3 regions of the Janthinobacterium rivuli genome follow, and region 1 is predicted to be linked to each of the others. Evidence: predicted binding sites of a transcription regulator. Region 1 holds the regulator's gene; each other region holds the start of a gene.
The links. The regulator sigma-54, encoded in region 1, starts transcription at its own class of promoters, with help from an activator protein. The targets are predictions, from matches to a motif close to TGGCANGNAANCTGCTTT.

Region 1 (10,673 bases):
GAGTTCGCCCGCTTCCTCGATACCCTGGGGTACCGTTATTGGGATGAGAGCAGCAATCCCGTGTACAAATTATTCCTGGGGTAAATGGGGAAATAACCCAACTGCACATGCTGGGGTCAGACCCGTCGGGTCTGACCCCGGTCCTTGCCGTTGGGTTGAAATAGGCTACCATGCGTCCTTGACCGAACTACGCCACACGACCATGACCACCACCAACGATCTCGCCGAACTGTCTCCCCTGGGCAAAAGCTCCGCCTACCGCACCGATTACGCGCCGGAATTGCTGTTTCCGATTCCGCGCCAGGGCAAGCGCGACGAGCTGGAACTGCACGGCACCTTGCCGTTCTTCGGCCTCGATATCTGGAATGCGTATGAACTGTCGTGGCTGAATCAGCGCGGCAAGCCACAGGTGGCCATTGCCAAGGTCAGCGCGCCGGCCGATTCGCCCAACATCATCGAATCGAAATCGTTCAAGCTGTACCTGAACTCGTTCAACCAGACCAAGCTCGATAGCGCGGATGCGCTGCTGGCCCTGCTCAAGCAGGATTTATCGAACGGTTTCGGCGCGCCCGTGCAAGTGGAACTGACCTTGCAGGAAGATTTCGGCAAGCTGAAAATGGGCGAATTCAACGGCGTGCTGCTCGACCGCCTGGATCTGGAAATCACGCAATACACGCCCTCGCCGCTGCTGCTGAAAGCCGCCCTGGATGAAGCGCCGGTGGAAGAAAAACTCGTTTCGCACCTGCTCAAATCGAATTGCCTGGTGACGGGCCAGCCCGACTGGGGCAGCGTGCAGATCGAATATGCGGGACCGCAGATCGACCAGGAAAGCCTGTTGCGCTACCTGATCGGTTTCCGCGAGCACAATGAATTCCACGAGCAATGCGTGGAGCGCATCTTTGTCGATATCTTGCGTCAGTGCAAGCCGCAAAAGCTGTCCGTGTATGCGCGCTATACGCGCCGCGGCGGCCTCGACATCAATCCCTGGCGCAGCAATTTCAGTACGGGTACGATGCCGGGCAATCTGCGCAATGCGCGCCAGTAACATTGATTGGGTAACATCGCGCAACACGACGAAACCATGCCAACAGGAATGTTGGCTGTGTTTTAAAACAACGTTGCAGTAGTGCCGCAGAGCATGTCACAGACGGTGAAAAATCGGAAAATCGGCATTCGGCGGCGGAAAAACCGGTGCGCCGCGTGTTTTTAATCAGGAAATAGCCGATACACGCCGATGTTATTTTTTTGCTAAAATGATGGCCACGTGGGCTGTAGCGCCCACTGCGCCCGCAGCGGGCGTATACTGTTGAGAATTGGCGTTACAGGCCACCGAAACAGGCCTATAATTCGGCTCGCAAGCCCTCTGCGCATTGCACCATTTCATTGAGTGTCATGACTAATCTTAGCAAAATATTATCCCTCGAAAACGTCCTGCTGGACTTGGAAGTCTCCAGTAAAAAGCGCGCCTTCGAGCAAGCCGGCCTGATCTTCGAAAACAATTACGGCATCGCCCGCTCTACCGTCTCGGACAATCTGTTTGCCCGCGAACGCCTGGGCTCGACTGGCCTGGGCCATGGCGTGGCCGTGCCGCATGGCAGAGTCAAGGGCAGCAAAACCTTGAAATCGCCGCTGGGCGCCTTCGTGCGCCTGGCCGAGCCGATTCCGTTCGAGTCGCCCGATGGCAAGCCCGTCAATCTGCTGTTTTTCCTGCTGATTCCCGATCATGTCACTCAGCAACATCTGGAAATCCTGTCGGAAATCGCGGAAATGTTTTCCGACGACGCCTTCCGCACGGCGCTGGCCACGGATCCGGAACCGAAATCCGTGCATTCGCGCATCGTCAATTGGCAACCTAGTCTGCAAGCGGCGGGTTAAACTTCAGGTATTCCTCCACTCCTGAAGAAGACTGCCATGTTGCAAACGCCACTGACGATACAACGCCTGTACGACGACAATCGTGAAAGTCTGCAACTGGGCTGGTTCGCCGGCTTCCCCGGCGGCGAGCGCCTGATCTCGGGCGACGTCTCGTCGGCCGCCGACCAGGTGGGCCACTTGAACCTGATCCATCCGGGCCGCATCCAGGTCTTTGGCCACCAGGAAATCAATTACTACCAGCGCCTGAAGGTCAACACGCGCACCCACGTGATTGGCGAGCTGATCGCCGGCGGGCCGCCCGCGCTGATCATCGCGCAGGGGCTGGAAACGCCGCCCGACATCCTCGCCATCTGCGACGAGCAAAACATTCCCCTGTTCTCCACCCCGCTGCCGGCCGCGCAAGTGATCGACTTCCTGCGCGTCTACCTATCGAAAAAGCTGGCGCAGCGCATCATCATGCATGGCGTGTTCATGGACGTGCTGGGCGTGGGCGTGCTGATCACGGGCGATTCGGGCCTGGGCAAGAGCGAGCTGGGGCTGGAGCTGATTTCGCGCAGCCACGGCCTGGTGGCCGATGACGCCGTCGAGTTCTCGCGCATCGCCCCCAACATGATCGAAGGACGCTGCCCGCCACTGCTGCAAAACCTGCTGGAAGTGCGGGGACTGGGTTTACTCGACATCAAGGCCATCTTTGGCGAAACGGCCGTGCGCCGCAAGATGCGCTTGAAACTGATCGTGCACCTGGTGCGCCGCAACGCACTGGAAGAAGAGGTCGAGCGCCTGCCCTTCCTGTTCCCCACGGAAGACGTGCTGGGCTTGCCCGTGCGCAAGGTCGTCATCCCCGTCGCCGCCGGCCGCAACATCGCCGTGCTGCTGGAAGCGGCCGTGCGCAATACGATTTTGCAACTGCGCGGCATCGATACCTTGCAGGAGTTCATGGAGCGGCAACGTTTGGCAATGAGCGGCGATTAATTACCGGGGTCCGACCCGATGGGTCTGACCCCACATTGACTCGAACAATAATTGCAATAATTTGTAAAGATAATTGCCTTGGGAGCAGAGCGTCGATCTTTATTGTATGATCGGCGTATGCATATCGTCCTTATCACCGGAATATCCGGCTCCGGTAAATCCGTCGCGCTCAATGTGCTGGAAGATACCGGTTACTATTGTGTCGACAACCTGCCACCGGCCTTGCTGCCCAGCCTGGTGCAAACCCTGCTCGACGAAGGTACACCACAACTGGCCGTCGCCGTCGATGCGCGCAGCGCCGAGTCGCTGACCAGCCTGCCACACAATGTGGCCCTGCTGCGCGACCAGGGGCACGACGTCAAGGTCATGTTCCTGACGGCGACCACGCATTCGCTGGTGGCGCGCTTCTCGGAAACGCGGCGCAGCCATCCGCTGTCGCACGAATTGCGTCCGAACCAGAATCCCGCCAGCCGCCGCACCCTGATCGAGTGCATCTCGGAAGAACGCGAGCGCCTGTCGGCCATCGAACAACTGGGCCATGTGATCGACACGTCGGAATTGAGCGCCAACAAGCTGCGCGCCTGGATCAAGGATATCGTCGCCTCCGAACGCGCGCCGCTGACCCTGTTCTTCGAATCGTTCGCCTTCAAGCTGGGCGTGCCGCTGGACGCCGATTTCGTCTTCGACGTGCGGGCCTTGCCGAATCCCTATTACGACCTGGCGCTGCGTCCCCTCGACGGACGCGACGCGCCCGTGATCGCCTTCCTCGACGCGCAGCCGAGCGCGCTGGAGCTGCTGGCCGACATCCGCGCCTTCATCGAAAAATGGTTGCCATCATTCAAGTCCGACAACCGCAGCTACCTGACGGTGGCGCTCGGTTGCACGGGCGGCCAGCACCGCTCCGTGTACATGGCGGAACGGCTGGCGCAATACTTCGGCCCCAACGAGCGCGTGGTCCTGCGCCACCGCGAACGCTCCTAGTTAATTCAGGTGGCGCAGCGGATGCGCTTGCGCCGGCCAGACGGGGACAAAGAAGCGCGCCACCATGGCAGTATCGACCTCGTCCAGGCTGGCGGGGTTCCAGCGCGGCGCATTGTCCTTGTCGACCACCAGCGCGCGCACGCCTTCGAGCACTTCGCCATGCGCGAAGTTATGGCGCACCACCGTGCGCTCCAGACGCAGGCAATCGGCCACGCCCAGGTGAGCGCCCCGCTGCAGCAATTCCAGGGTGACCGACATCATCAAAGGAGAGCGCAAACGCATGGCCGCCAGCGCCTTGGTGGCGAATGCACTGCTGTCCTGCGCCAGCGAGGCCATGATGGCAGCCACGGAAGGCGCACCGAAATGGCGGTCCAGCGCCACGCGCTCCGTCGCCAGGGAAGATACCCCCGCCCCGGCCTGGAACGGCGCCGCCAGCGCCTTGATGGCCACCGGCAAGGCCTCGCCCGGCGTCGATTCGAACAGGGCCAGCAGCGCCCCCATCTGCGCCTCGGGCAGGTAGACATCGGCCAGACCCGTGTACAGGGCGTCGGCCGCGTTGATGGTCAGGCCCGTCAAGCCCAGATACAGGCCCAGTTGGCCGGCCAGGCGGGACAGGAAATAACTGCCGCCCACGTCGGGGAACAAGCCAATATTGACTTCCGGCATGGCCATGCGCGTGCGGCCCGTGACGATGCGCAGGCGGTTGCCGGGCCCGGCTTGCGCCACGCCCATGCCGCCGCCCATCACCACGCCGTCCATCACGGCAATATACGGTTTCGGATAGAAATGAATCACATGATTTAAGGCGTATTCTTCCGTAAAGAAATCTTCCAGCAAGGCGCTGCCGCCTTGCGGCGTGGCCAGTCCCGCATCGTAAAAGAAGCGGATGTCACCGCCGGCGCACAGGGCTTTTTCGCTGCTGGAACGGATCACCACGGCGTCCACGTGCGGATCATCGCGCCAGGCCAGCAGGACCGCGCTCAAGGCACGCACCATCTCCAGCGACAGGGAATTCAAGGCTTTCGGACGGTCGAGCACGATGTGCCCGGTGCGGTTGCGGATGGAGGTCTGGACGAAGTCGCTCATGGCAGGCAGGAAAGAAGTGAAAGTGCAAACATTCTAGCGCCTGCGCGGGGAAGATTGCGTTCAACAGGTCCAGGCGCAAAAAAGGGCGCAAGATGTGCGCCCTTAGTTGATCACAACTGCTGGAAGCGGGTGGCCTTAAACGGCGACGACGGCGTCTTCCTCGGAGTTGTCTGGCAGATGCTTGATCGCCTCTTTACCGTGCCCTTGCACTTTGGTTTTGTACTTCATCACTTGCCTGTCCAGCTTGTCGATCAGGGTATCGATTGCGGCATACAGGTCATGCGCCAGGCTTTCCACATAGACGGTTTTGCCACTCAGACGCAGGTTGACTTCAGCCTTTTGACGTTTTTCTTTCTCTTTGAGGTTATCCACGGTCAGAATCACGGCGATATCGATAACTTGATCGAAATGACGTTTCACACGCTCCAGCTTCGTTTGTACGTATTCACGGATGGCTGGTGTCACTTCGAGATGATGTCCGCTGATGGTGAGATTCATACACACTCCTAAAGATGATCGGGTTCGTGCGGTCCATCCTATCCGGCCCGCAGAGGAACCGAAAAAAACTTACAAACACTTACGCAGGCTCACTGGCGGAATTTTCAACGCTTCCCGGTATTTGGCAACAGTACGTCGCGCAATCACCATGCCTTGTTCCCCCAGCATGTCCGCAATCTTACTGTCGGATAAAGGATTTTTAGGGTCTTCTGCTCCTGTCAGTTGCACGATCAATGCCCGTATCGCCGTCGATGACGCTTCGCCCCCCGCTTCGGTGGCGACGTGGCTACCAAAGAAATATTTCAACTCGAACATGCCGTGCGGGGTCAGCATGTACTTTTGAGTTGTTACCCGCGAGATAGTACTCTCGTGTAAACCCAGTGTATCAGCTATTTCACGGAGCACAAGGGGGCGCATGGCAACGGCCCCATGCGAGAAAAAGTTCTTTTGTCTTTCTACTATCGCCTGTGCCACGCGCAGGATGGTGTCGAAACGCTGGCGCATATTCTTGATCAGCCACTTGGCTTCCTGCAACTGTGCGCCCATGGCGCCCTCGCCCTTGCCCTGCTTGAGCAGGTTGGCGTACATGGCGTTGACGCGCAGGCGCGGCATCACATCGTTGTTCAGGGTCACTTGCCAGCCATTGCGCGCGCGCTTGACGACGACGTCGGGCACCACGTAATCGGACACGTCCGAGGCGAACACGGCGCCCGGATGCGGATTGCACTGGCGAATCACCGTCTGCGCTTCGCGCAAGTCTTCCTCGTCGCAATCGAGGGCTTTTTTCAGCTTGTTGAAATCGCGCTGGGCAAACCAGGCCAGGTGCTTTTCCACGATGACGAGGGCCATGCGCCGCGTCACCATGGCGATGTGCGGCAAGCGCTTGATTTGCAGGGCCAGGCATTCGGACGCATTGCGCGCGCCCACGCCGGGCGGATCGAAACTTTGCAGCAGCGACAAGGCCGTGCGCATCTCGTCGGCGTCGATTTCCAGCTCTTCCGGCAGGCGCGCCAGGATGTCGTCGAGCGACTCTTCCAGGTAGCCATTGTCGTCGAGCGCGTCGATGATCAGCTCGACCAGCGCGCGGTCGCGCAATTCGAGCACCGTCACGCGCATCTGCTCCATCAGGTGTTCGCGCAGGGTGCAGTGATGGGCCTCCAGCTGCGGACGCGAATCTTCGTCGTCGGGCGCCTTGCCCCGGCTCGCCTCGCTCCAGTCGCTGTCGCCGCCCTCGGCTGCGGCCGGACTGTCGCCCGCCTCGCCATCAAAAGTTTCCGCTTCGGCCGGCGCGGCGGGCGCTTCCTGGCCTGGCGGCTGGGGCGGCGCTTCGGCCGGCGCCGCCGTGGAACTCAAGGCGCCATCGGACAGCAGGCGCAGCGAACGGTCGAGCGGATCGTCGAGGCGTTCGAGCAAGGGATTGTCCGTCAGCAGTTGCTCTAGCTCCTGGTGCAATTCCAGGGTAGACAATTGCAACAGGCGTATCGATTGCTGCAACTGCGGCGTCAGTGCCAGGTGCTGCGAAGTGCGCAGCTGCAATGATTGTTTCATTGGCTTACATGCGGAAGTGTTCGCCCAGATAGACCCGGCGTACCGACTCGTTCGCGATGATGTCGTCGGGGCGTCCCGACGCCAGCACCGAGCCCTGGTTGATGATGTAGGCACGGTCGCAGATACCCAGCGTCTCGCGCACATTATGATCGGTGATCAGCACGCCGATATTGCGCTCCTTCAAGAAACGCACGATGCGCTGGATCTCGATCACGGCGATCGGATCGACGCCGGCGAACGGCTCGTCGAGCAGCACGAAACGGGGATCGGTGGCCAGCGCGCGGGCGATTTCCACGCGGCGGCGCTCGCCGCCAGACAGGGACAGGGCCTGGTTCTCGCGCAGCTTTTCAATCTGCAAGTCGGCCAGCAATTTGTCCAGGCGCTCCTCGATCTCGGCCTTCTTCAAAGGACGGCCTTCGACGGTCTGGATTTCCAGCACGGCGCGGATATTGTCTTCCACCGTCAGCTTGCGGAAAACGGACGCTTCCTGCGGCAGGTAAGACAGGCCCATCTGCGCGCGGCGGTGAATCGGCAGGCTGGAAATGTCCACGCCGCTGATATCGATGCTGCCGCCGTCCGACGGCACCAGGCCGACGATCATGTAGAACGAGGTGGTCTTGCCGGCGCCGTTCGGGCCCAGCAAACCCACCACTTCGCCGCATTCGACTTGCAGCGAGACATCATGCACGACTTGCCGCTTGCCATAGGTTTTTTGCAGACCGCGAACGATCAGGGTGCTGCCGCAACGTGTATTTTCCATTATTTCTTTCCTGGCGCGGGCGTGGCCGGCGCTTTCTCCGCCGCCGGCGCCTTGGTCTTCGGCTGGATCACCATGCGCACGCTGCCGCCATCGGGCGTGCTGGTGCCGCTGTTGGAATTTTCCATCGCAAACACTTCCTTGCGGCTGTCATACGAGATGAAGGCGCCGTTGGCCACGTCGGTGACTTTCGTGCCTTCCAGGCGGGTCAGCTTGGCTCTGGAAAACAGTTTCACCACTTCCGTCTTGTTGTCGTATTCCACGCGCTCCGCTTCGCCTTCGACCCACAGGTCGCCCGCGCCATCGCGCTTCTGGCGGAAGGTGGCCAGCTTGCCGGGATCGGCCCAGAAGGTAATGAACTGGTAGCCTTGCGGATCTTCCGTGATCAGGGCCCGGCCCGCCTTCATGGTCAGGGTGCCTTTCACCAGCACGACGTCGCCCGTCAGGGTGCGCACCTGCTTGACGTCATCGACGTGGCCGCTGCGTGCCGTGATGACGGCTTCCTTCTCGGAATCGGCCTTCTCGGCATGCGCCACGCCCATGATGGCCAGGGAAAATACGGTCAACAGCAAGATCTTCTTCATAGTATGGTTTCCTTGTTTCATTCTGTCATTTTGCCGCCGCGGCCGGGCGCGGTTTCGGCGGTAGGACCATGCGCAGCGCATTCTGCACTTCCACCACGCCGGTGGCGTTATTGGCCTTCATGCCGACGCCATTGAGGCGCGAGGCGCCCGTCAGGATATCGACAGGCACGTCCGTTTCCATTCTTTCCTCATCCGGGAACACCGTCAGCGCTTCCGTCCTGACCGTCAGGTTCTGCGCCTTCGGGCTGGCCACGCGGTCGATCACGACCTTGCGGTGCAGTTGCAGCCGGGTATTGTCCTGGTCGATATGCGCCAGTTCCGCATTCATGTTCAACGGCGGCATGCCTGGCGTGAGCTTGCGCACGAAGGGCTGGTCGATATCGGACGAATCGTCGGCCGGATAATGCGTGAGCTTGGTGCCCGACACGATATAGCTGGGTTTGCCCGTCAAATCCATGCGCACCAGGCTGAAATTGGTGATGAAATAATCGGGCTCATCCAAATGTTTGCTGGCCTTGATGTCCTGGCTGTTCTTGTTCATCACTTCGAGCAGCCAAAAGCTGGCCAGCGCGACAACAACCGCGCCCAGCAGGGTAAAAATCGTGCGCCAGCGATGGGCGCCTCCTGGCTTACGCATAGGGTTTCACTCTTTCCAATATCACTGGCGGCAAGGCGCGCCTCACTCCAGGAACGGCGCCATGACGCGCGCATAGTTGTCCTGGGCGCGCAGCAGGAATTCGCAGATCTCGCGCACGGCGCCGCGGCCGCCGCCGGCCTGCGTCACATGGTGCGCCAGGCCCTGCGCTTCCGGGCGCCCGCCCGGCACGCTGACGGCAAAACCGACGCGCTTCAGGATGGGCGCATCGATGACGTCGTCGCCGATATAGCCGCATTGCTCTTCCGTCAAGCCCGTCAGCGCCAGTAGTTCGCGAAACGGCGTCAGCTTGTCGTGGCCGCCCTGGTGCACATGGGTAATGCCCAGGTCCTGCGCGCGGCGTGCCGTGATGGCCGAGCGGCGCGCGCTGATGATGGCCGTCTGCACGCCCGATTCCTGCAGCAGCTTGATGCCCAGGCCATCATACACATTAAACGTTTTCATCATCTCGCCGTCCGGGCCGAAATGCAGGCTGCCGTCGGTGAGCACGCCATCGACGTCAAAGATCATCAGTCTGACCTTGGCCGCGCGCGCCAGGTTGTCCGCTACGCTGTCCATCAAATCACCTTCGCTTGCGTCAGATCATGGATATGCAGCGCGCCCACCAGCTTGCCGTCGGCATCGACGACCAGCATCTGGTTGATGCGGAACTGCTCCATCACGGCCACGGCATCGACGGCCAGGCGTTCGGGCGCGATGCTGCGCGGCTGCGCATGCATGACGTCGCGGATCGCCACTTGCGTGAAATCCTGCACGCGCTCGAACATGCGGCGCAAGTCGCCATCCGTAAACACGCCCACGGGGCGGTCGTCGGCGTCGACGACGGCCGTCATGCCCATGCCCTTCTTCGTCATTTCTTCCAGCGCCTGCAGCAGGGAAGCCTGCACGGACACTTGCGGCACCCGTTCGCCGCTGCGCATGACGTCATGCACGTGCGTGAGCAGGCGGCGGCCCAGGGCGCCGCCCGGATGCGAGCGGGCAAAATCTTCTTCCTTGAAGCCGCGCAAGTCGAGCAAGGCCACGGCAAGCGCGTCGCCCAGGGCCAGGGTGACGGTGGTGCTGGCCGTCGGCGCCAGGTTCAGCGGACAGGCTTCTTTTTCAACAGAAACATCCAGGTGCACGTCGGCCAGCTGGGCCAGGCTCGAATTCGGTTTACCCGTCATGGAAATGAGCACGCCGCCCATGCGCTTGACGACGGGCATGATGGCCATCAGTTCCGATGATTCGCCGGAGTACGATATGGCAATAAAAGCATCTTCCGAGGTGACCATGCCCAGGTCGCCATGGGCCGCTTCGGCCGGATGCACGAACAGGGCCGGCGTGCCGGTGGAAGCGAGGGTGGCGGCAATCTTGCGCGCGATATGGCCGGACTTGCCGATGCCGGAGACGACGACTCTTCCTTTGCATTGCAGCAACAGCGCCACGGCGCGGCCCACGCTGTCGTCCGTGGCCAGGCGCGCGTGCAGCGCAACGATGGCGTCGGACTCGATCTGCAAGGTGGTGCGGGCCAGCGCGACAGCGCGCTCGGTCGTCGCTTGCATGTCAATTCGATCAAAAGCTTTCAGCATTGTTTTTTCATGGGTTACACTCATGCCCAAAGTATAAACGAATTAGGAAAGCAAAAAACTTGCCAGTCACAACAAACAACGATTTCCATTGACCGTACCGGGCAACCCATGTTTTCCTCGCTTGAACTGACCCTGATGTTACTCGGCAG
Region 2 (10,673 bases), 200 kb from region 1:
AGCGCGAAAGCAGTACCGAATACAGTTCTTTAACAATTAACAGTCGATAAGTGTGGGCATTTGATGTAAGTGCAGCGTCAATCTTCGGATTGGCGTAAAACTTAAAATATCAAATGTTCACAAGAAATAATGAAATAGGATACTTCTTCGGAAGTAGCCTGTCAGTTTTTTGAGTGAGCGACCCGTCAGCAATGACGGTGCCGGTAAGACGGCAAAGTAACAGAGATTAAACTGAAGAGTTTGATCCTGGCTCAGATTGAACGCTGGCGGCATGCCTTACACATGCAAGTCGAACGGCAGCACGGAGCTTGCTCTGGTGGCGAGTGGCGAACGGGTGAGTAATATATCGGAACGTACCCTGGAGTGGGGGATAACGTAGCGAAAGTTACGCTAATACCGCATACGATCTAAGGATGAAAGTGGGGGATCGCAAGACCTCATGCTCGTGGAGCGGCCGATATCTGATTAGCTAGTTGGTAGGGTAAAAGCCTACCAAGGCATCGATCAGTAGCTGGTCTGAGAGGACGACCAGCCACACTGGAACTGAGACACGGTCCAGACTCCTACGGGAGGCAGCAGTGGGGAATTTTGGACAATGGGCGAAAGCCTGATCCAGCAATGCCGCGTGAGTGAAGAAGGCCTTCGGGTTGTAAAGCTCTTTTGTCAGGGAAGAAACGGTGAGAGCTAATATCTCTTGCTAATGACGGTACCTGAAGAATAAGCACCGGCTAACTACGTGCCAGCAGCCGCGGTAATACGTAGGGTGCAAGCGTTAATCGGAATTACTGGGCGTAAAGCGTGCGCAGGCGGTTTTGTAAGTCTGATGTGAAATCCCCGGGCTCAACCTGGGAATTGCATTGGAGACTGCAAGGCTAGAATCTGGCAGAGGGGGGTAGAATTCCACGTGTAGCAGTGAAATGCGTAGATATGTGGAGGAACACCGATGGCGAAGGCAGCCCCCTGGGTCAAGATTGACGCTCATGCACGAAAGCGTGGGGAGCAAACAGGATTAGATACCCTGGTAGTCCACGCCCTAAACGATGTCTACTAGTTGTCGGGTCTTAATTGACTTGGTAACGCAGCTAACGCGTGAAGTAGACCGCCTGGGGAGTACGGTCGCAAGATTAAAACTCAAAGGAATTGACGGGGACCCGCACAAGCGGTGGATGATGTGGATTAATTCGATGCAACGCGAAAAACCTTACCTACCCTTGACATGGCTGGAATCCTCGAGAGATTGAGGAGTGCTCGAAAGAGAACCAGTACACAGGTGCTGCATGGCTGTCGTCAGCTCGTGTCGTGAGATGTTGGGTTAAGTCCCGCAACGAGCGCAACCCTTGTCATTAGTTGCTACGAAAGGGCACTCTAATGAGACTGCCGGTGACAAACCGGAGGAAGGTGGGGATGACGTCAAGTCCTCATGGCCCTTATGGGTAGGGCTTCACACGTCATACAATGGTACATACAGAGCGCCGCCAACCCGCGAGGGGGAGCTAATCGCAGAAAGTGTATCGTAGTCCGGATTGTAGTCTGCAACTCGACTGCATGAAGTTGGAATCGCTAGTAATCGCGGATCAGCATGTCGCGGTGAATACGTTCCCGGGTCTTGTACACACCGCCCGTCACACCATGGGAGCGGGTTTTACCAGAAGTAGGTAGCTTAACCGTAAGGAGGGCGCTTACCACGGTAGGATTCGTGACTGGGGTGAAGTCGTAACAAGGTAGCCGTATCGGAAGGTGCGGCTGGATCACCTCCTTTCTAGAGTTTGCACGAATCAGAAATGATTCACGCATCAAATGTTCACACTTATCGGCTGTTAAATGAAGAAGAAACAGTAGTCGTAGTAGTTCCGCGTTGGGGCTGTAGCTCAGCTGGTTAGAGCACCGTGTTGATAACGCGGGGGTCGTTGGTTCGAGTCCAACCAGCCCTACCAGCTAATTAGTAAAATCTCAGGGGGATTAGCTCAGCTGGGAGAGCACCTGCTTTGCAAGCAGGGGGTCGTCGGTTCGATCCCGTCATCCTCCACCAAAGTTTTACTCGAAAGTGCAAATGTAAGCCTCTGGGTTTAGATTTGATCTTTTAGCGATCAAAGCTGTTTCGTTCTTTAACAATCTGGAAGAAGTAAAGATTATTTATTGATCGGTTTGCCGTAAAAAGCGAATCGATGGGTAATGATTGTATGTATCAACAAACAAGCAACAACGTTGTACTTTCTTATCCCTGTAGCGCTCTTTTCGTTTGAAAGAATGAAGAGGCTAACGTTATAGGGACAAGCGAATAAGTGCACATGGTGGATGCCTTGGCGATTACAGGCGATGAAGGACGTAGTAGCTTGCGATAAGCTGCGGGGAGTGAGCAAACACACTTTGATCCGCAGATTTCCGAATGGGGCAACCCACCCTTTTAGGGTATTGCATACTGAATACATAGGTATGCAAGGCGAACGCGGCGAACTGAAACATCTAAGTAGCTGCAGGAAAAGAAATCAACCGAGATTCCCAAAGTAGCGGCGAGCGAAATGGGAAGAGCCTGTACGTGATAGTCGGACTGATAGAAGAATCCTCTGGAAATAGGAACCGTAGCGGGTGATAGTCCCGTATTCGAAATCAGACCGGTGATACTAAGCGTACGACAAGTAGGGCGGGACACGTGACATCCTGTCTGAATATGGGGGGACCATCCTCCAAGGCTAAATACTCGTAATCGACCGATAGTGAACCAGTACCGTGAGGGAAAGGCGAAAAGAACCCCGGAAGGGGAGTGAAATAGATCCTGAAACCGTGTGCATACAAACAGTAGGAGCGGACTTGTTCCGTGACTGCGTACCTTTTGTATAATGGGTCAGCGACTTACATTCAGTGGCAAGGTTAACCATATAGGGAAGCCGTAGAGAAATCGAGTCCGAATAGGGCGATCAGTCGCTGGGTGTAGACCCGAAACCAAGTGATCTACTCATGGCCAGGATGAAGGTGCGGTAACACGCCCTGGAGGTCCGAACCCACTAATGTTGAAAAATTAGGGGATGAGCTGTGGGTAGGGGTGAAAGGCTAAACAAACTTGGAAATAGCTGGTTCTCTCCGAAAACTATTTAGGTAGTGCCTCAAGTATCACCATCGGGGGTAGAGCACTGTTATGGCTAGGGGGTCATTGCGACTTACCAAACCATTGCAAACTCCGAATACCGATGAGTGCGAGCTTGGGAGACAGACGTCGGGTGCTAACGTCCGGCGTCAAGAGGGAAACAACCCAGACCGCCAGCTAAGGTCCCAAAGATTGGCTAAGTGGAAAACGAAGTGGGAAGGCTAAAACAGTCAGGATGTTGGCTTAGAAGCAGCCATCATTTAAAGAAAGCGTAATAGCTCACTGATCGAGTCGTCCTGCGCGGAAGATGTAACGGGGCTAAGCCAGTCACCGAAGCTGCGGATATCCTTTATTGGATATGGTAGGAGAGCGTTCTGTAAGCCTGCGAAGGTGTCTTGTAAAGGATGCTGGAGGTATCAGAAGTGCGAATGCTGACATGAGTAGCGATAATGGGGGTGAAAAGCCTCCACGCCGTAAGCCCAAGGTTTCCTGTTCAACGTTCATCGGAGCAGGGTGAGTCGGCCCCTAAGGCGAGGCAGAGATGCGTAGCTGATGGGAAGCAGGTTAATATTCCTGCACCGTCGTATGATGCGATGGGGGGACGGATCGCGGAAGGTTGTCTGACTGTTGGAATAGTCAGTTTCTGTCTCATAGAAGGCGCTTAGGCAAATCCGGGCGCGGAATTCAAGGGGATGGGACGAGTGAATTTATTCACGAAGCAATCGGAAGTGGTTCCAAGAAAAGCCTCTAAGCTTCAGTCATACGAGACCGTACCGCAAACCGACACAGGTGGGCGAGATGAGTATTCTAAGGCGCTTGAGAGAACTCGGGAGAAGGAACTCGGCAAATTGGTACCGTAACTTCGGGAAAAGGTACGCCCCGGTAGCTTGATTGGTTTACTCCATGAGGGTGAAAGGGTTGCAATAAACTGGTGGCTGCGACTGTTTAATAAAAACACAGCACTCTGCAAACACGAAAGTGGACGTATAGGGTGTGACGCCTGCCCGGTGCTGGAAGATTAAATGATGGGGTGCAAGCTCTTGATTGAAGTCCCAGTAAACGGCGGCCGTAACTATAACGGTCCTAAGGTAGCGAAATTCCTTGTCGGGTAAGTTCCGACCTGCACGAATGGCGTAACGATGGCCACACTGTCTCCTCCCGAGACTCAGCGAAGTTGAAATGTTTGTGATGATGCAATCTACCCGCGGCTAGACGGAAAGACCCCATGAACCTTTACTGTAGCTTTGCATTGGACTTTGAACCAATCTGTGTAGGATAGGTGGGAGGCTTTGAAGCGGGGACGCTAGTTCTCGTGGAGCCAACCTTGAAATACCACCCTGGTTTGTTTGAGGTTCTAACCTTGGTCCGTTATCCGGATCGGGGACAGTGCATGGTAGGCAGTTTGACTGGGGCGGTCTCCTCCTAAAGTGTAACGGAGGAGTTCGAAGGTACGCTAGATACGGTCGGACATCGTGTTGATAGTGCAATGGCATAAGCGTGCTTAACTGCGAGACTGACAAGTCGAGCAGGTACGAAAGTAGGACATAGTGATCCGGTGGTTCTGTATGGAAGGGCCATCGCTCAACGGATAAAAGGTACTCTGGGGATAACAGGCTGATTCCTCCCAAGAGTTCATATCGACGGGGGAGTTTGGCACCTCGATGTCGGCTCATCACATCCTGGGGCTGTAGCCGGTCCCAAGGGTATGGCTGTTCGCCATTTAAAGTGGTACGTGAGCTGGGTTTAAAACGTCGTGAGACAGTTTGGTCCCTATCTGCCGTGGGCGTTGGAAATTTGAAGGGGGCTGCTCCTAGTACGAGAGGACCGGAGTGGACGAACCTCTGGTGTACCGGTTGTCACGCCAGTGGCATTGCCGGGTAGCTAAGTTCGGAAGAGATAACCGCTGAAAGCATCTAAGCGGGAAACTTGCCTTGAGATGAGATTTCCCAGAGCCTTGAGCTCTTTGAAGGGTCGTTCGAGACCAGGACGTTGATAGGCTGGGTGTGGAAGTGCAGTAATGCATTAAGCTAACCAGTACTAATTGCCCGTACGGCTTGTCCCTATAACCTTAGCAGGTACAGAGGATAAGACGGTACAACGTTGCGTGTGTGTTGATACTACTATTCATTACCCCAATCTTTGCTTCTTCCAGATTCAGGCTTTGTCGCTCCATTGAGGACAAATGCCAGTACAAGTTATGCCTGATGACCATAGCAAGTTGGTCCCACCCCTTCCCATCCCGAACAGGACCGTGAAACAACTTTGCGCCGATGATAGTGCTGCAACCAGTGTGAAAGTAGGTTATCGTCAGGCTTGTTATTCGCAGTAGAGAAAAACCCCGCCAGCAATGGTGGGGTTTTTTTTCGTCTGGTGGTTTTGTTTGACGCTGGTGGTGCTTGTCGGCTTACGCGCTGCGCGCTAAGCCGACCTACGGTCATGTAAAGTCCGGTAGGTCGGATTAGCGTAGCGTAATCCGACAACATTGTTGGCATTCATGGTGATGCCGGCTTACGCGCTTGTGCGTCAAGCCGACCTGGGGTATAATTCGCCTCCTCAGATCAGATGGTTTGCTGCCCCGTTGGGAGCAGGCTGTTGAAAAAGTTATGCCTGATGACCATAGCAAGTTGGTCCCACCCCTTCCCATCCCGAACAGGACCGTGAAACAACTTTGCGCCGATGATAGTGCTGCAACCAGTGTGAAAGTAGGTTATCGTCAGGCTTGTTATATAAAAAAACCCCGCTAGGTGCGGGGTTTTTTTTCGTCTGCAGCATTCATCGGATCAGATGCCCCAGGTGATGCTTTCATTTTCCGCCTTGGCCGAGCGCAGCATTTCCATCAAAGGGTAGGCGCGCTGCGAAAAATGCACTTTTTGCGCGCGCGCATGGGCACCCGTTTCGCCATCTTCCAGGGTTTCCGGGGTATGCACATCGTGTTCGATGTCATTTTCCGGATGCAATTTGCTTTCCGCGACTTCTTTTTCCAGCAGGGCCAGGGCATCGCCCGCTTCGGCAGGCGTGATGACGCCGCGCGTGGGGTTTTTGTGCAGGATGTCGAGGATGCGCTGGGCATGTTCCTGGTACATCAGCACTTCTGGGGAGGATTTGGATTTGAATGAGATCAACATAAGCGCTTTCTGAAACTTGTTGTTAGTGTCGAAACAATATCACGACTTGAAATGTCGCACAGGCCGTCCGATTGCCCGGATTGCACATTTGCAAGCCGGATAGGTCCATCTGTTGGACAACGCACGCATTTACAAGAGCTTGCTTACCGCGACCACACCCGTTTAAGCGAGCGTTAAGTCTCAATCCAGTTTCACCGAGTCCATGAAGGTGTCGATGGTGTCACGCGACAGCTTGCTTTCTTCGCCGAGAATGATGATCTGGAAGATGCGTTTGTCCTGTGCCACAAAACGCCCGACCAGCAAGACGGGCTTGCCTTGCTGCATCCCCGTCGCTTCGATGCTCAGCGAGCTGCGCTGGTGTGTTCCGGCTGTCGTGCTGCTGGCCGCCGATGCCGATTTTTCGCTGCGCACGGTACCGTTGATGTTTTTCAACAGGGCCGTCTGCATGGCGGGCAGGGCCGCTTGCGCCTGTTCCGCACTGTCGAGCACGCCGCTGCCGATGGCGAAGGTATTGCCATCGACCTCGCTGGCCGTCATGGTCAGGCTGACTTTCTTGCCATCGAGATCGATCTCGCGTGTCAGCACGGCCGGCTTGCCTGGAAACAAGGCCGTGAACTGGGCGTCGGGGCTGCGATAGTCGCGCCAGTCGAATTTCGGACTGCAGGCGGACAGGATGCTGGCAGCCGCGAGCGTCGCCAGGAAGAGGGCAAGTGATGTTTTTTTCATCAGCAGATGGTAGCAGCGCCGCCACTCACGCGCAATCGCGCACGTGTGGCGGGCACCGGCCGCCTTATATTTCACGCAGCACGCGCCGGTACTGGATCGCTTCGGCGACATGTGGCGGTGTGATGGCCGGGCTACCCGCCAGGTCCGCGATGCTGCGCGCCACGCGCAATACCCGGTGGTAAGTGCGCGCGGACCAGTGCAATCGCGTCATGGCGCCATGCAGCAACTGTTCGCCATGCGTTTCCAGCCGACAATGCTGTTCGATTTCCGTGTTGCTCAGCCGCTGGTTCGTTTTTCCCTGGCGTGCCAGCTGCAGGGCATAGGCTGCCGCTACCCGCGTGGCGATGGCTTGCGTGCTTTCGCCGGCGCCGGCACGCCGCCCCAGCGCCGCGGGCGGCATGGCGGCCACTTCAATTTGCAGGTCGATACGGTCGAGCAGCGGGCCGGACAGGCGATTGTGATAACGGAGCACGGCGTCTGGCGTGCAGCGGCAACGGCCGGAAGCGTGGCCCAGATAGCCGCACGGGCAGGGATTCATGGCGGCGATCAATTGAAAACGGGCGGGAAACTCGGCCTGGCGGGCCGCCCGTGAAATGCTGATCACACCCGATTCCATGGGCTGGCGCAAGACATCGAGCACCCGGCGCTGGAATTCGGCAATTTCGTCGAGAAACAGCACGCCGCAGTGGGCCAGCGAGATTTCGCCAGGCCGCGGCACGTTGCCGCCGCCCACCAGGGCTACGCCGGACGCCGTCTGATGCGGCGCGCGATAGGGGCGCCGTTTCCAGTGCTCCACCTTGAAGTGGCCGCCCAGCGAATGCACGGCAGCCGATTCCAGCGCCTCTTCATCGCTCATGGGCGGCAGCACGCCGGGGAAGCGGCTGGCCAGCATGGTCTTGCCTGCGCCTGGAGGGCCAATCATCAGGACGTTATGGCCGCCTGCCGCCGCCACTTCCAGCGCCCGTCGCGCTTGCTGCTGCCCTTGCACATCGGCAAAGTCGGGATAGGGAAAAGCGTGCGCCGCCAGCACGGGCTGGTGGCGTTGCAAGGCCGTCTGGCTGGCGTGCGCAGCAAAATGCGCGCAGACCTCGAGCAGGCTGTGGGCGGGATAGATGCAGGCATCGTTGACGAGAGCGGCCTCGTCCGCGTTTGCCCGCGGCAGGATGAAGGCGCGTGGTGCGCCCGACTGGCTGCGCTGCATGGCAAAGGTCATGGCCAGCGCGCCACGGATGGGACGTAGTTGTCCCGACAGCGACAGTTCACCCGCGAATTCATAGTGGTGTAATTGGTCGCCCGGCAACTGGCCGGAGGCGGCCAGGATGCCCAGCGCAATGGGCAGGTCGAAGCGGCCCGATTCCTTGGGCAGGTCGGCCGGCGCCAGATTGGCCGTGATGCGCCGCGCCGGCATCTCAAAGCCGCAGTTTTGCAACGCGGCACGCACGCGGTCGCGCGATTCTTTTACTTCCGTATCCGGCAGGCCGACAATCGTAAAGGACGGCAAACCATTGGCAAGGTGGACTTCGACACTTACCTCGGGCGCCTCCATGCCGGACAGGGCGCGGCTTTTAAGGACTGCCAGACTCATCAGACTCCCCTGTAGCGCGGGCGCGGGCAGTATCAGTCTAGCGCTTGAAACGGCGTCAGGCTTGAGGTATGCCAGCAAGGCCGCCGATTACGGCGCCCTGCATGCAGCAGCGGTTCAGGCTTTGGGATCGTTCAGGCGCGTTTCCAGTTCGATCAGGCGCAATTCCAGTGCATCCAGCTTGGCGCGCGTCTTGGCCAGCACTTGCGCCTGGATATCGAATTCCTCGCGCGTGACCAGATCGAGGCGGGCGAAGCCCTGGGTCATCATCGATTTCACGTTTTTCTCGATATCCTTGGCCGGCGAGTTTTCGATGGCTTGATGGATCTTGCCTTGCAAGTCGTTAAAGAAGGTATTCATGTCCATGGTCAGTCCTTTTATGGTGCGGCCTGTGCATCGCACCATTGCGGTGCACAGCGGCGTTAATCTGGTGCGAAACTGGGCAAATTCACAATGCTTCAGCAGCCCGTACCCGCATGCCGACAGGCTTGCAGGGTATGTATGGCCGGAAACGCACCTGTCAAGGTGGCAAGTGAGCTGGCACGTATTCTGCTAAAGAAGGTATGAACGCTTTGTGATCTCCAGCCAAGATTTTAAACCTCAACCGCTTTAAAAGTTCAATAAAAGGGAATCGCCATGAAGAATCTGTCCAAGAACATGACTTTAGCTGCAGCGTTGACGCTGGCCATGACCGCCGTGTGCGGTAGCGCCATGGCCCAGGATGCAGTGGCGGCGCCTGCTGCGGCCGAAGCCGTGCCTGATAACGTGGTGAGCTACAACGTGGCGCTGACCAGCGACTACCGTTACCGCGGCATTTCGCAAAGCCGCTTGAACCCGGCCATCAGCGGCGGTGCCGACTATACCCATAACCCGACGGGCCTGTATGTGGGCACCTGGCTGTCGAGCATCAAATGGATCAAGGATGGTGGCGGCGATACCGATCTGGAATGGGATATCTACGGCGGCAAACGGGGCGAGATCAGCAAGGATTTTACCTATGACGTGGGCGGCCTGTACTATTTCTATCCCTCGAATGGCCTGAGCACCAATGCCAATACCTTCGAGCTGTATGGCCAGCTCGGCTACGGCCCGATGTATATCAAATACTCGCATTCGACCACCAATCTGTTCGGTGTTGCCGACAGCAAGAACAGCGGCTACCTGGACGTGGGCGCCAATGTCGAGGTGCATGATGGCTACATGCTGAACCTGCATATGGGCCGTCAGAAAGTCGAGCACAACGATTCCCTCAGCTACAGCGATTACAAGATCGGCGTGACCAAGGACTTTGGCATGGCGACCGTTTCCCTGGCTGCCGTCAAAGCCAACATCACGTCGCTGGCACCGAATGGCAAGAATCTGGCGAAATCCGGTCTCGTGCTGACCGTGTCCAAAACCTTTTAAGCGAGACTGCCATGAAAATGATTACCGCAATCATTAAACCGTTCAAACTGGACGAAGTACGCGAAGCTTTGTCGGCTATCAATGTGCAAGGCATTACCGTCACGGAAGTCAAAGGTTTCGGCCGCCAGAAAGGTCACACGGAACTCTACCGTGGCGCCGAGTATGTCGTTGATTTCTTGCCAAAAACCAAGATTGAAGCGGCTGTCGATGACGCCATTGTCGACCAGGCCATCGAAGCGATCGAAGGCGCCGCGCGTACCGGTAAAATCGGTGATGGCAAGATTTTCGTCTACAACCTGGAACAGGTCATCCGCATCCGTACCGGTGAAACCGGCAACGAAGCGCTCTAAGGGGAATATTGATGCATAAAAATATAACAAAATTGCTAGCCGGGATAGCCTGTCTGTGTGCGTTTGGCGTTGCCACGCCGAGCTTTGCCGATGCGCCCGCCAAGACGGAGGCGGCCACGACTACGGCCGTCGCGGCCCCTGCCGTCACGCCGGTGCCTGATGCAGCGCCTGCCGCCGCCGCGCCGGCTCCGGCCGCTGCCGCGCCAGCCGCCGCGCCCGTCGCCAACAAGGGCGACACCAGTTTCATGATGATCAGCACCTTGCTGGTGATCTTGATGACCATCCCCGGCCTGGCCCTGTTCTACGGCGGCCTGGTGCGCTCGAAAAACATGCTGTCGGTGCTGATGCAAGTGTTCATGGTGTTCGCGCTGGTCATCGTGCTGTGGTGTATTTACGGCTACTCG
Region 3 (10,673 bases), 2.8 Mb from region 1:
GGGTATCGCGCTGCGCCTCGAACGTTCCGGCGTGCCGCCGCTGGTGCGCCTCGATGGCGCCAAGCTGCGCCAGGTGCTGCTCAATTTGCTGTCGAACGCGCTCAAGTTCATCGAGCAGGGCAGCGTGACCCTGTCGCTGGCGTGCCAGGCGGACGGCGATGGGCAAGTGGCGCTGGCGTTCGCCGTGCGCGATACGGGCAGCGGCATCGCGCAAGACGACCTGGAACGCATCTTTGAACCGTTCGTGCAGGCCGACAGCGCCGTGGCGCAGGCCGGCACGGGACTGGGGCTGACCATTTCGCGCGAATTCGTGCGTCTGATGGGCGGCGAGCTGCGCGTCGAATCGACCCTGGGGACGGGCTCCGTGTTCCACTTCGACTTGCGCGCGCCCTGCGTGCAATGCCCAGCCGCCGCGCCGCTGGCGCCGGGCCGCGTGGCGCGCCTGCCGCCGGGCCAGCGCGGGCGCACGGTACTGCTGGTCGACGATGACGACAACTGCCGCAAGCTGCTGGCCGGCTTGCTGGCGCCGCTGGGCTTCCAGCTGCAGGAAGCGGCGGGCGGCGTGCAGGCGCAAGCCATGCTGGCGGCGCAGCGCTATGACATCGTGCTCAGCGACTGGCGCATGCCGGACATGGACGGCCTGGCGCTGACGCGCTGGCTGCGCGCGCAGCCGGCGCTGGTGCAGCCGCGCCTGGTGATCATGACCGCTTCCGCCTTCGAGGAAGAAAAGCAGGAGGCGCTGGCGGCCGGCGCCGACGGCTTCCTGCGCAAGCCGATCGAGCAGGAACACCTGTTCGCCATACTGGAGCAGCAACTGGGCGTGCGCTTCCAGCGCACCGGCGCCATGCCGCCGCGCGTGCCGTCCGTCGCCTTTGACCTGCGGCAGTCGCTGAGCCAGCTGGGCGCGGACGAGCGTCAGGCGCTGCTCGAATCCGTGCAAGCCCTCGACTTGCGGCGCAGCGCCATCGTGCTGGCCGGCGTGGCGACCAGCCTGCCGCAGCTGGCCGCGCACGTCGGCGCCATGCTGGAACAGCATCAGTATCAGCCGCTGTGCGCCTTGCTGGCGCAGCTGGCCAGTGAGCCGCAGGGCGAAAACGCATGACGATGCAGGCATCCAGAGGCGCGCGCCTGGGCGGCGTGTCCATCGTGCTGGCCGTCAGCGTGGCCTTGACCTTCGTCGTCACCGCGCTGCTGCTGGTGTTTGCCGTGCTGTTTTACCAGTCCGAACGCGAGCAGCGCTGGCAGCAGCTGCATCGCAGCCTGGCCGTGAGCGCCGACCAGCTGGCCGTGGCCATCGAACTGCCCTTGTGGAATCTCGATGAAAAGCAGATGCAGGCCATCATGCGCAGCATGCTGGGCAAGCGCGACCTGGTGGCCAGTTCCCTGACGCCGGGCATCGGCAAGGAGGCGCTGGTCTTGCGCCGCACCGCGAGCGGCGCCATCGACAGTTTTTCCTCGCTGTCCGCCGAACCGGGCTGGCTGGTGCAGCGGCGCCCCGTGACGATGGGCGGACAAGTCATCGGCAGCGTGGCCGTGTATGCGACGCCGGCCCTGCTGCACGCGCAGCTGCGGCAGCGCGCGCTGGGCATCGGCGCCATGATCGTGGCGCTCGACGTGATCCTGGTGGCCAGCATCTGGCTGCTCATGTGGTGTCTGATGCTCAAGCCCCTGAAGGCGATCGGCCAGTATGCGGCCGGCGTCCAGGCGGGGCAGGGAGAAGCATTCGGCACGCCGCCGAAAGCGTGGTTCCTGGGCGAACTGCGCACCTTGTACCGCTCCATCCGCGACATGGTGGCGCTGCTCGACAGCCGCTACCGCGCCTTGCAGCGCAGCGAGGAGCGCGTGCAGATGGCCACCGGCGCGGCCAGCATCGGCATCTGGGACTGGAACGTCATCAACGATGCCTTGCAGTGGGACGAACAGATGTACGCGCAGTTCAAGGCCGATGCCGACAGCACGGTGGCGCCGGCGGCGATCTGGCGCGCGGCGCTGGTGCCGGACGACGTGCCGGCCGCGAAAGAGGCCCTGCGCGCCGCGCTGGACGCCGGCCAGGCTTTCACGCACGAGTACCGCATCCTGTGGCCCGATGGCGCCATCCGCTACATCAAGGCCGATGCCGTGATCTTCCGCGACGGGCGGGGCCAGCCCATGCGCCTGGTGGGCTCGAACTACGACATCACGGCGCACCGCGAGGCCGAACTGGAACTTCTGCGCCACCGCCATCACCTGGAAGAACTGGTGGCCGAGCGCACCAGCGCCCTGTCGGTGGCCGTCAGCCAGGCGCAGGCGGCGAACCGCGCCAAGAGCACCTTCCTGGCGAACATGAGCCATGAACTGCGCACGCCCTTGAATTCCGTGATCGGCTTTTCGCGCCTGATGGCAGCCTCGCCCAATATGCAGGACGATGAAAAGCGCAACCTGGCCATTATCCACCGCTCCGGCAATCATTTGCTTACCCTGATCAATGAAATCCTCGACCTGTCGAAGGGCGAGGCGGGGCGCCTGCATGCGCAAACGGCCGTGGTGGCGCTGGCGCCCTTGCTGCAGGAAGTGATGGACATGCTGGGCATGCGCGCCGAGCAGCAGGGGCTGGCCCTGCGCCTCGATTGCGCGGGCTTGCCGGCGGCCGTGGTGCTCGATGCGACGCGCCTGCGCCAGGTGCTGCTGAACCTGATGTCGAACGCCGTCAAGTTCGCCGGCGGCGGCGAGATCGCCTTGCGCGTGCGCGGCGAGCGGCGCGATGGCGGGCTATGGATGCTGTCGTTCGCCGTCAGCGACACGGGCATCGGCATCGCCCCGGAAGACCAGCAGCGCATTTTCGAGCCCTTCGTGCAGGCCGACAGCGCGGGACCGAAGGATGGCACGGGCCTGGGCCTGGCCATCTCGCGCGAATTCGTGCAATTGATGAAAGGCGAACTGACGGTCGAATCGATGCCGGGGCAGGGCGCCACCTTCCGTTTCAGCATACCCGCGCAGGCGGCCGAGGCGCCCGTGCAGGTGTCCGTGCCGTTGCCAGTGGCGCCGGCGCCCGAGGCGCCGCCGGTACTGCGGGCGCAAGACTTGCTGCTGCTGGCCGGGGAAGAGCGCGCGGCCTTGCTGGTGGCGCTGCGCGAATTGAACCTGGCCAGGGTGGCGCTGCTGCTGGGCGCCTTGCCGCCGGTGGCGGCGCCCGTGCTGGCGCCGCTGCAAGCCATGCTTGACCAGCATCAGTACCGCCAGCTGTGCGACTTGCTGGAGAGTGAGGGCGCGCTGGCGCCCGCTTGAAAAGTGTGGGCTGACAACATCGGATTCGCTGAAAAGACGGACTAAGTGGCGCCGATGGATGGTGCTAAATTGCAATAAAGATTATGATGATAGTACGTAGTTCATCGCAAAGAAATGTCTTGTCCAGCGCGGCAGCCGACCGCCGCGCCTCATCCAAAGCTGAGAGAACTGCTACATGCACCGCGATTTTTCGGAAGTGAACTCGAAGGGCGAAGTACTGATCGTTGAAGATACGCCGGCTTCACTGAAACTGTTGAGCGATTTGCTGGGCGGCGCCGGTTATGCCGTGCGCCAGGCGCCAAACGGCGAACTGGCCCTGTGGACGGCCCAGGCGCGTCCGCCGGAGCTGATCCTGCTCGACGTGCGCATGCCGGGCCTCGACGGCTTTGAAGTGTGTCGCCGCCTGAAGGAGATACCGTCGCTGCGCCAGGTGCCGGTGATCTTCCTGTCGGCCCAGTACGATACGGACGACAAGGTGCGCGGCTTCGCGCTGGGCGCCGTCGATTTCATCGCCAAGCCCTTCCAGGCCGAGGAAATCCTGGCCCGCACCGACGCCCACGTGCGCCTGGCGCGGGCGCAGCTGCAGCTGGCGCAGGAACGCGCCAACCTGGAACGCAGGGTGGCCGAACGCACGGCCGAACTGGAGCAGGTGGCCAGCACCCTGGCGCGCGAAGTGCAGATCCGCCGCGCCAATGAAGAATTGCTGCGCCTGTCGGGCCAGGTCTTCGAAGCGACCCAGGACGCCATCCTGATCACCGATGCGGCCGGCGTCATCGTCACGGCCAATCCCGCTTTTACCCGCATCACCGGCTACGCGGCGCAGGAAGTGGTGGGCACCGACATCATGCGCCTGCACGCCGAATACACGGGCGAAGCGGTGCTGCTGGCCCTGCGCCAGGGCTTGCGCAGCAGCGGCTGCTGGTCGGGCGAGGTGCAGACGCGGCGCAAGAGCGGCGACACCTATCCCTGCCTGCTCAGCGTCTCCACCGTGCACGGCCCCGATGGCGCCGTCGTCAACTACATCGGCGTCTTCCTCGACATCAGCGAGCGCAAGGCCGAGCAGCATCTGATCGATTTCCTCTCCTACCACGACGCGCTGACGGGTTTGCCGAACCGCGTGCTGCTGCGCGAGCGTTTCGAACAGGCGCGCGCGAACGCGCAGCGCGACGGCCAGCAGGTGGTGCTGATGTGCCTCGACCTGGACCGCTTCAAGAACATCAACGATTCGCACGGCCAGGCCGTGGGCGACAAGGCGCTGCAAGTGGTGGCGCGTTTCCTGTCCGGCTGCGTGCGCGAAGGCGACACGGTGGTGCGCCAGGGCGGCGACGAATTCCAGATCCTGCTGCAGGACGACGCCCTGCTGGGGCGCACCCTGGGCCTGGCGCAAACCATCCTGGCCGGCTTGCGCGAAGAACTCAGCGTCGATGGCGAGCGCCTGGCGCTGACGACCAGCATCGGCATCGCCATGTGCCCGGCCGACGGCGACAGCCTCGACGACGTGCTGCGCCACGCCGACACGGCCCTCGTGCGCGCCAAGGAAATGGGGCGCGACCATTACGCCTTCTTCACGGAGCGCATGGGCAGCGATATCCGCGCCCGGCTGGCGATGCAGCAGCAGCTGCGCGGCGCCATCGGCCGCGATGAATTCGAAGTGCACTACCAGCCGCAGATGTGCTTGCGCACGGGCGCCTTGCTGGGCGCGGAAGCCTTGCTGCGCTGGGATAATCCGGTGCTGGGCAAGGTGCCGCCCGGCCTGTTCATCGCGCTGGCCGAGGAATACGGCTTGATCACGGCCATCGGCGAATGGGTGCTGGAAAGCGTGTGCGCGCAAATCCGCGCCTGGCACGACGCGGGCCTGGGCAGCGTCAAGGTGGCCGTCAACCTGTCCGGCAAGCAGTTCGCGCAGGACCGCACGGTGCCTTTCGTCGAGGCGGCCTTGCGCAAATACGGCATCGCGCCCGCCTGCCTCGGCATCGAGATCACGGAAAGCACGGTGATGGGCGACCCGGACAAGGCCGTGGCGGCCCTGACGCGCCTGAAGGATATCGGCGTGGGCATTTCGCTCGACGACTTCGGCACCGGCTATTCCAGTCTCGGCTACCTGAAGCGTTTTCCCATCGACGTGCTGAAGATCGACAAATCCTTCGTCGACGACGTCACCACCAGCAGCAGCGACGCGGCCATCGCCCGCTCCGTCATCTCGCTGGCGCACAACCTGGACATGCGCGTCATCGCCGAAGGCGTGGAAACGCGCGCACAGGTCGACTTCCTGACGGAACACGGCTGCGACGAAATGCAGGGCTATTACTTCAGCCGCCCCCTGGCCGCGGACGCCTTCACGGCCCTGCTGCGCGAACGGCGCACCCTGGCCGTGGCGTAAGAGGCAGGCACTGCGGTGCGGCCGATGCACCATGCCGGTGCATCCGCTGCAGCGCGGTGCACGATTCTCACTTTTCCTTCCCTTGACGCTGGCATATATCCTGCTTAGGTAATCGCTTATTTACGCGATTGCCCCGCATGCCAGACAGCACCCGTCCCGTCACGCCTTTACCAGCCAGCGCCCACGGCGCCTGGCAGGCGCATTTGCGCCTGGGCTTTGCGCTGCACGATGGCGTCAGCCGCCTCGTCGAGCGCACGCACAGCGGCCCCCTGCGCGTGCAAAAGCCCCTGTACCCGGAAGGCGACGCCGTCTGCCACGCCATCATCATCCATCCACCGGGCGGCGTCGTGGGCGGCGACCAGCTGGCCGTCGACGCCACAGTGGGCGAGGGCGCACACGCCTTGCTCACGTCGCCGGGCGCCGCCAAGTGGTACCGCGCGAACGGCCATGTCTCGGGCCAGCACATCGTGCTGCGCGCCGGCAGCGGCGCCGCCATCGAGTGGCTGCCGCAGGAAAGCATCTTCTTCGACCAGGCCTGCGTGCGCCTGCGCCACGAGGTGGAGCTGGCGCCGGACGCCAGCTACATCGGCTGCGACATCGTCTGCCTGGGGCGCAGCGCCTCGGGAGAAATTTTCAACACGGGCAGCATCAGCCAGCAGGTGCGGATCCGCCGCGGCGGCAAGCTGCTGTGGTGGGAGCAGGGCGTGCTGGCTGGCGGCGGCGCGCTGATGGCCAGCCCCCTGGGCCTGGGGGGACACACCGTGTGCGCCACCCTGATCGCCATCGGCGCGCCCATTTCTGCCGCCGTGCTGGCGGCCGTGCGCGAGATCGCCGTGCCGGCCGGCGCCGCGTTTGGCGCCACGCACATGAAATCGCTGGTGGTGGTGCGCCTGCTGTGCGGCGACAGCGAGGCGGCGCGCCGCATCATGCTGGCCGCATGGCAGCTGCTGCGCCCCGCCATGCTGGGACGCGACGCCGTCGTGCCCCGCATCTGGAACACTTGAACAGGAAAGAAGCACAAGGAAAAACATGGACCTGACTCCCCGCGAAAAAGACAAGCTGCTCATTTTTACGGCCGCGCTGCTGGCCGAACGTCGCCTGGCGCGCGGCTTGAAGTTGAACTATCCGGAAGCGGTGGCCCTGATCAGCGCGGCCATCATGGAAGGCGCGCGCGATGGCAAGTCGGTGGCGCAGCTGATGTCGGACGGGACAAAAATTCTGTCGCGCGCCGACGTCATGGACGGCATCGCCGAGATGATCCCCGACATTCAGGTGGAAGCGACCTTCCCCGATGGCAGCAAGCTGGTGACCGTGCACCACCCGATACCGTAGTCTTTTGAGAAGGAGCCCCTCATGACCCCAGGCGAATACCAATTGGAAGAAGGCGAAATCAGCTTGAATGCCGGGCGCACCACGGCCACCGTGGTGGTGGCCAACCGGGGCGACCGGCCGATCCAGGTGGGATCGCACTTCCACTTTTTTGAAGTCAACCCGGCGCTGGCCTTCGAGCGCTGGCGCGCCTATGGCATGCGCCTGAACATCACGGCCGGCACCGCCGTGCGCTTCGAGCCGGGCCAGCAGCGCACCGTGGAACTGGTGGCGCTGGCGGGCGAGCGCAAGGTCTACGGCTTCAATGGCGCAGTGATGGGCGAACTGCAAGACACTCCACCGGGAAAGGATTGAGATGGCCAGCATTCCCCGCAGCGCGTATGCCGAAATGTTCGGCCCTACCAAGGGCGACCGCATCCGCCTGGCCGACACGGAACTGTTCATCGAGATCGAGCATGACTATGCGATCTACGGCGAAGAGGTGAAATTCGGCGGCGGCAAGGTGATCCGCGACGGCATGGGCCAGTCGCAGCGCTGTGCGGCCGAAGTGATGGACACCGTCATCACGAATGCCGTCATCCTCGACCACTGGGGCATCGTCAAAGCCGACATCGGCTTGAAAAACGGCCTGATCTTCGGCATCGGCAAGGCGGGCAATCCCGACATCCAGCCCGGCGTCACCCTGGCCATCGGCGGCGCCACGGAAATCATCGCCGGCGAAGGCATGATCGTCACGGCCGGCGGCGTCGACACGCACATTCACTTCATCTGCCCGCAGCAGATCGAGGAAGCCCTGATGAGCGGCGTGACCACCATGCTGGGCGGCGGCACGGGACCGGCCGTCGGCACGGCCGCCACCACCTGCACGCCGGGGCCGTGGCATTTGCACGCCATGCTGGCGGCCGCCGACGCCTTCCCGATGAACCTGGGCTTCATGGGCAAAGGCAATGTGAGTTTGCCGCTGCCGCTGGAAGAGCAGGTACGCGCGGGCGCCATCGGCCTGAAACTGCACGAAGACTGGGGCAGCACGCCGGCCGCCATCGACAATTGCCTGTCGGTGGCCGACCGCATGGATATCCAGGTGGCGCTGCACAGCGATACGCTCAACGAAGGCGGCTTCCTTGAGCACACGCTGGCCGCCTTCAAGGACCGCACCATCCACACATTTCACACGGAAGGGGCGGGCGGCGGCCATGCGCCCGACATCATCGCCGCCGTGGGCCAGGCCAACGTGCTGCCTTCGTCGACCAATCCCACGCGCCCATTCACCGTCAACACGCTAGACGAGCACCTGGACATGCTGATGGTGTGCCACCACCTGGACCCGGCCATTGCCGAAGACGTGGCCTTTGCCGAGTCGCGCATCCGCCGCGAAACCATCGCCGCCGAAGATATCCTGCACGATATCGGCGCCATCTCGATGATGTCGTCTGATTCGCAAGCCATGGGCAGAGTCGGCGAAGTGATCATGCGCACCTGGCAGACGGCGCACAAGATGAAGGTGCAGCGGGGACCGCTGGCGCCCGACACGGCGCGCAGCGACAATTTCCGCGCCAAGCGCTACATCGCCAAGTACACGATCAACCCGGCCATCACGCACGGGATTTCGCACGTGGTCGGCTCCATCGAGGCGGGCAAGATCGCCGACATCGTGCTGTGGAAGCCGGCCTTTTTTGGCGTCAAGCCGTCGATGATTTTAAAGGGCGGCATGATCGCTGCCGCGCAGATGGGCGACCCGAACGCCTCGATTCCCACGCCGCAGCCCGTGCACTACCGCATGATGTTCGGCGCCTTCGGCGGCGGCCTGAAAAAGTCGTTTACGTTTGTCTCGCAGGCGGCCTACGACCTCGATATCGGGCATCAGCTGAAACTGAATAAATCCGTCATCGCCGTGAAGAACATGCGCGGCTTGCGCAAGCACGACATGATCCACAACAGCGCCACGCCGCACATGGAAGTGGACCCGGAAACCTACGCCGTGCGCGCCGACGGCCAGCTGCTCGTGTGCGAAGCGGCCGCCGTGCTGCCGATGGCGCAGCGCTATTTTCTATTTTAAGCGGGAGACAAGCATGCTGACTTTGCATACCAAACTGGGAGCGGACGATGACCGCGCACCCTTCGCGCAACTCGTGCTGCCTTACGACCAGCGCGAAAAATGCCGGCTGCGCGCCGTGCTGTCGAATGGCGACGACGTGGCCGTATTCACCGTGCGCGGCACGGTGCTGCGCGACGGCGAGCGCATGACGGGACCGGATGGCCAGGTGGTGCGGATCGTCGCCGCGCGCGAACCGACCTATCTGGTGCGGTGCGAGGACGCGCATACCCTGCTGCGCTGCGCTTTTCATCTGGGGAACCGCCACACGCAGGCGCAGGTGGGCGATGGATTTTTGCGCATCCGCAAGGACGTGGTACTGAAGGAGATGCTGGAAGGCTTGCAGGCGATGGTGACGGAAGAAAGCGCGCCGTTCGAGCCGGAGGCGGGCGCGTATGGCGGCGGCCATGGTCACCACGATGGCCACGGCCAGCACTTGCTGGCGCCCGTGCCGCTGCGGCAGAAAATCCACCGTCCCGGCGATGTGCCAGGCGCTGCATGATGCAGGCGTCGGCCCTGCTGCACCTGCTGCAGTTCGCCAGCCCGGCACTGCCCATCGGCGCCTACAGTTATTCGCAGGGGCTGGAAGCGGCGCTCGAATCCGGCCTGGTGCACGACGCGGCCACGGCGCGCGCGTGGATCGCCGAGCATCTGGCCCAGGTGGTGGCGCGCTGGGAAGCGCCCTTGTGCTGGCGCTTGATGCAGGCCTTTGAAGAGCAGGATTTGTGCGCCGTGCAGCGCTGGAGCGAGCGCTTCATCGCTTCGCGCGACACGGCGGAGTTTCGCGCCGAAACCATCCAGATGGGCTATTCGCTGACCAAATTGCTGGCCGAGCTGGGCGTGGCCGATGGCGTGCTGATCGACATGCTGCAGGGTCAGCCCGAAGTGGCCCTGCCCACCGCGTATGCCTGCGCCGTGGCGGCGCTGGTCATTCCGCGCGAAGAGGCGCTGCTGGCCATGCTGTTCGCCTGGGCGGAAAACCAGGTGCTCGTCTGCGTGAAATCCGTGCCGCTGGGGCAGGTGGCGGGCCAGCGTTTGCTGCTGTCGCTGCGTCCGGATCTGGAGGCGGCGGCGCTGACGGCGCAAAGTTTACAAGACGACGAGATGGGCAACTGGGCGCCCGGCCTGTCGCTGCTGTCGATGCGCCACGAAGTGCAGTACAGCCGCCTGTACCGTTCCTGAACACAACAACGAGAGACCATACTATGACTTCGATCACTTCCAATCCGCTGCGCGTGGGCATTGGCGGGCCCGTCGGCTCGGGCAAGACGGCCCTGTGCGAAATGCTGTGCAAGGGCATGCGCGAACGCTACGACATGGCCGTCATCACGAATGACATCTATACCAAGGAAGACATGGAAATCCTGCTGCGCGCCGACGCCTTGCCGGCCGAGCGCCTGATGGGCGTGGAAACGGGCGGCTGCCCGCACACGGCGATTCGCGAAGACGCGTCAATCAACCTGGAAGCCATTGCGCGCATGCAGGCGGATTTTCCCAACCTCGATTTGATCCTGGTCGAATCGGGCGGAGACAATTTGGCCGCCACCTTCAGTCCGGAATTGTCGGATCTGACGATTTACGTGATCGATGTGGCCGGTGGCGAAAAAA

Region 2: the regulator sigma-54 is predicted to act here: its motif matches at 9,054-9,071, upstream of P9875_RS04615 (TorF family putative porin).
Region 3: the regulator sigma-54 is predicted to act here: its motif matches at 5,734-5,751, upstream of P9875_RS19510 (urease accessory protein UreD).

The regions. Positions count from the first base shown of each region.
Region 1 is NZ_CP121464.1:814,565-825,237, reverse strand. It holds gene ilvA (threonine ammonia-lyase, biosynthetic) at 1-84, shown strand, start outside; gene queF (NADPH-dependent 7-cyano-7-deazaguanine reductase QueF) at 203-1,045, shown strand; gene P9875_RS03685 (PTS sugar transporter subunit IIA) at 1,393-1,875, shown strand; gene hprK (HPr(Ser) kinase/phosphatase) at 1,912-2,847, shown strand; gene rapZ (RNase adapter RapZ) at 2,965-3,828, shown strand; gene P9875_RS03670 (enoyl-CoA hydratase/isomerase family protein) at 3,829-4,914, opposite strand; gene hpf (ribosome hibernation-promoting factor, HPF/YfiA family) at 5,050-5,412, opposite strand; gene P9875_RS03660 (RNA polymerase factor sigma-54) at 5,482-6,960, opposite strand; gene lptB (LPS export ABC transporter ATP-binding protein) at 6,965-7,720, opposite strand; gene lptA (lipopolysaccharide transport periplasmic protein LptA) at 7,720-8,301, opposite strand; gene lptC (LPS export ABC transporter periplasmic protein LptC) at 8,327-8,938, opposite strand; gene P9875_RS03640 (KdsC family phosphatase) at 8,981-9,514, opposite strand; gene P9875_RS03635 (KpsF/GutQ family sugar-phosphate isomerase) at 9,514-10,524, opposite strand; gene P9875_RS03630 (monovalent cation:proton antiporter family protein) at 10,633-10,673, shown strand, end outside.
Region 2 is NZ_CP121464.1:1,016,923-1,027,595, forward strand. It holds rRNA gene P9875_RS04565 (16S ribosomal RNA) at 229-1,759, shown strand; tRNA gene P9875_RS04570 (tRNA-Ile) at 1,858-1,934, shown strand; tRNA gene P9875_RS04575 (tRNA-Ala) at 1,954-2,029, shown strand; rRNA gene P9875_RS04580 (23S ribosomal RNA) at 2,269-5,144, shown strand; rRNA gene rrf (5S ribosomal RNA) at 5,283-5,395, shown strand; rRNA gene rrf (5S ribosomal RNA) at 5,689-5,801, shown strand; gene P9875_RS04595 (DUF1840 domain-containing protein) at 5,863-6,207, opposite strand; gene P9875_RS04600 (hypothetical protein) at 6,388-6,933, opposite strand; gene P9875_RS04605 (YifB family Mg chelatase-like AAA ATPase) at 6,998-8,518, opposite strand; gene P9875_RS04610 (accessory factor UbiK family protein) at 8,633-8,881, opposite strand; gene P9875_RS04615 (TorF family putative porin) at 9,152-9,919, shown strand; gene P9875_RS04620 (P-II family nitrogen regulator) at 9,931-10,269, shown strand; gene P9875_RS04625 (ammonium transporter) at 10,281-10,673, shown strand, end outside.
Region 3 is NZ_CP121464.1:4,291,647-4,302,319, reverse strand. It holds gene P9875_RS19525 (PAS domain-containing hybrid sensor histidine kinase/response regulator) at 1-1,102, shown strand, start outside; gene P9875_RS19520 (sensor histidine kinase) at 1,105-3,264, shown strand; gene P9875_RS19515 (two-component system response regulator) at 3,440-5,644, shown strand; gene P9875_RS19510 (urease accessory protein UreD) at 5,782-6,648, shown strand; gene P9875_RS19505 (urease subunit gamma) at 6,674-6,976, shown strand; gene P9875_RS19500 (urease subunit beta) at 6,998-7,327, shown strand; gene ureC (urease subunit alpha) at 7,329-9,029, shown strand; gene ureE (urease accessory protein UreE) at 9,043-9,567, shown strand; gene P9875_RS19485 (urease accessory protein UreF) at 9,567-10,247, shown strand; gene ureG (urease accessory protein UreG) at 10,271-10,673, shown strand, end outside.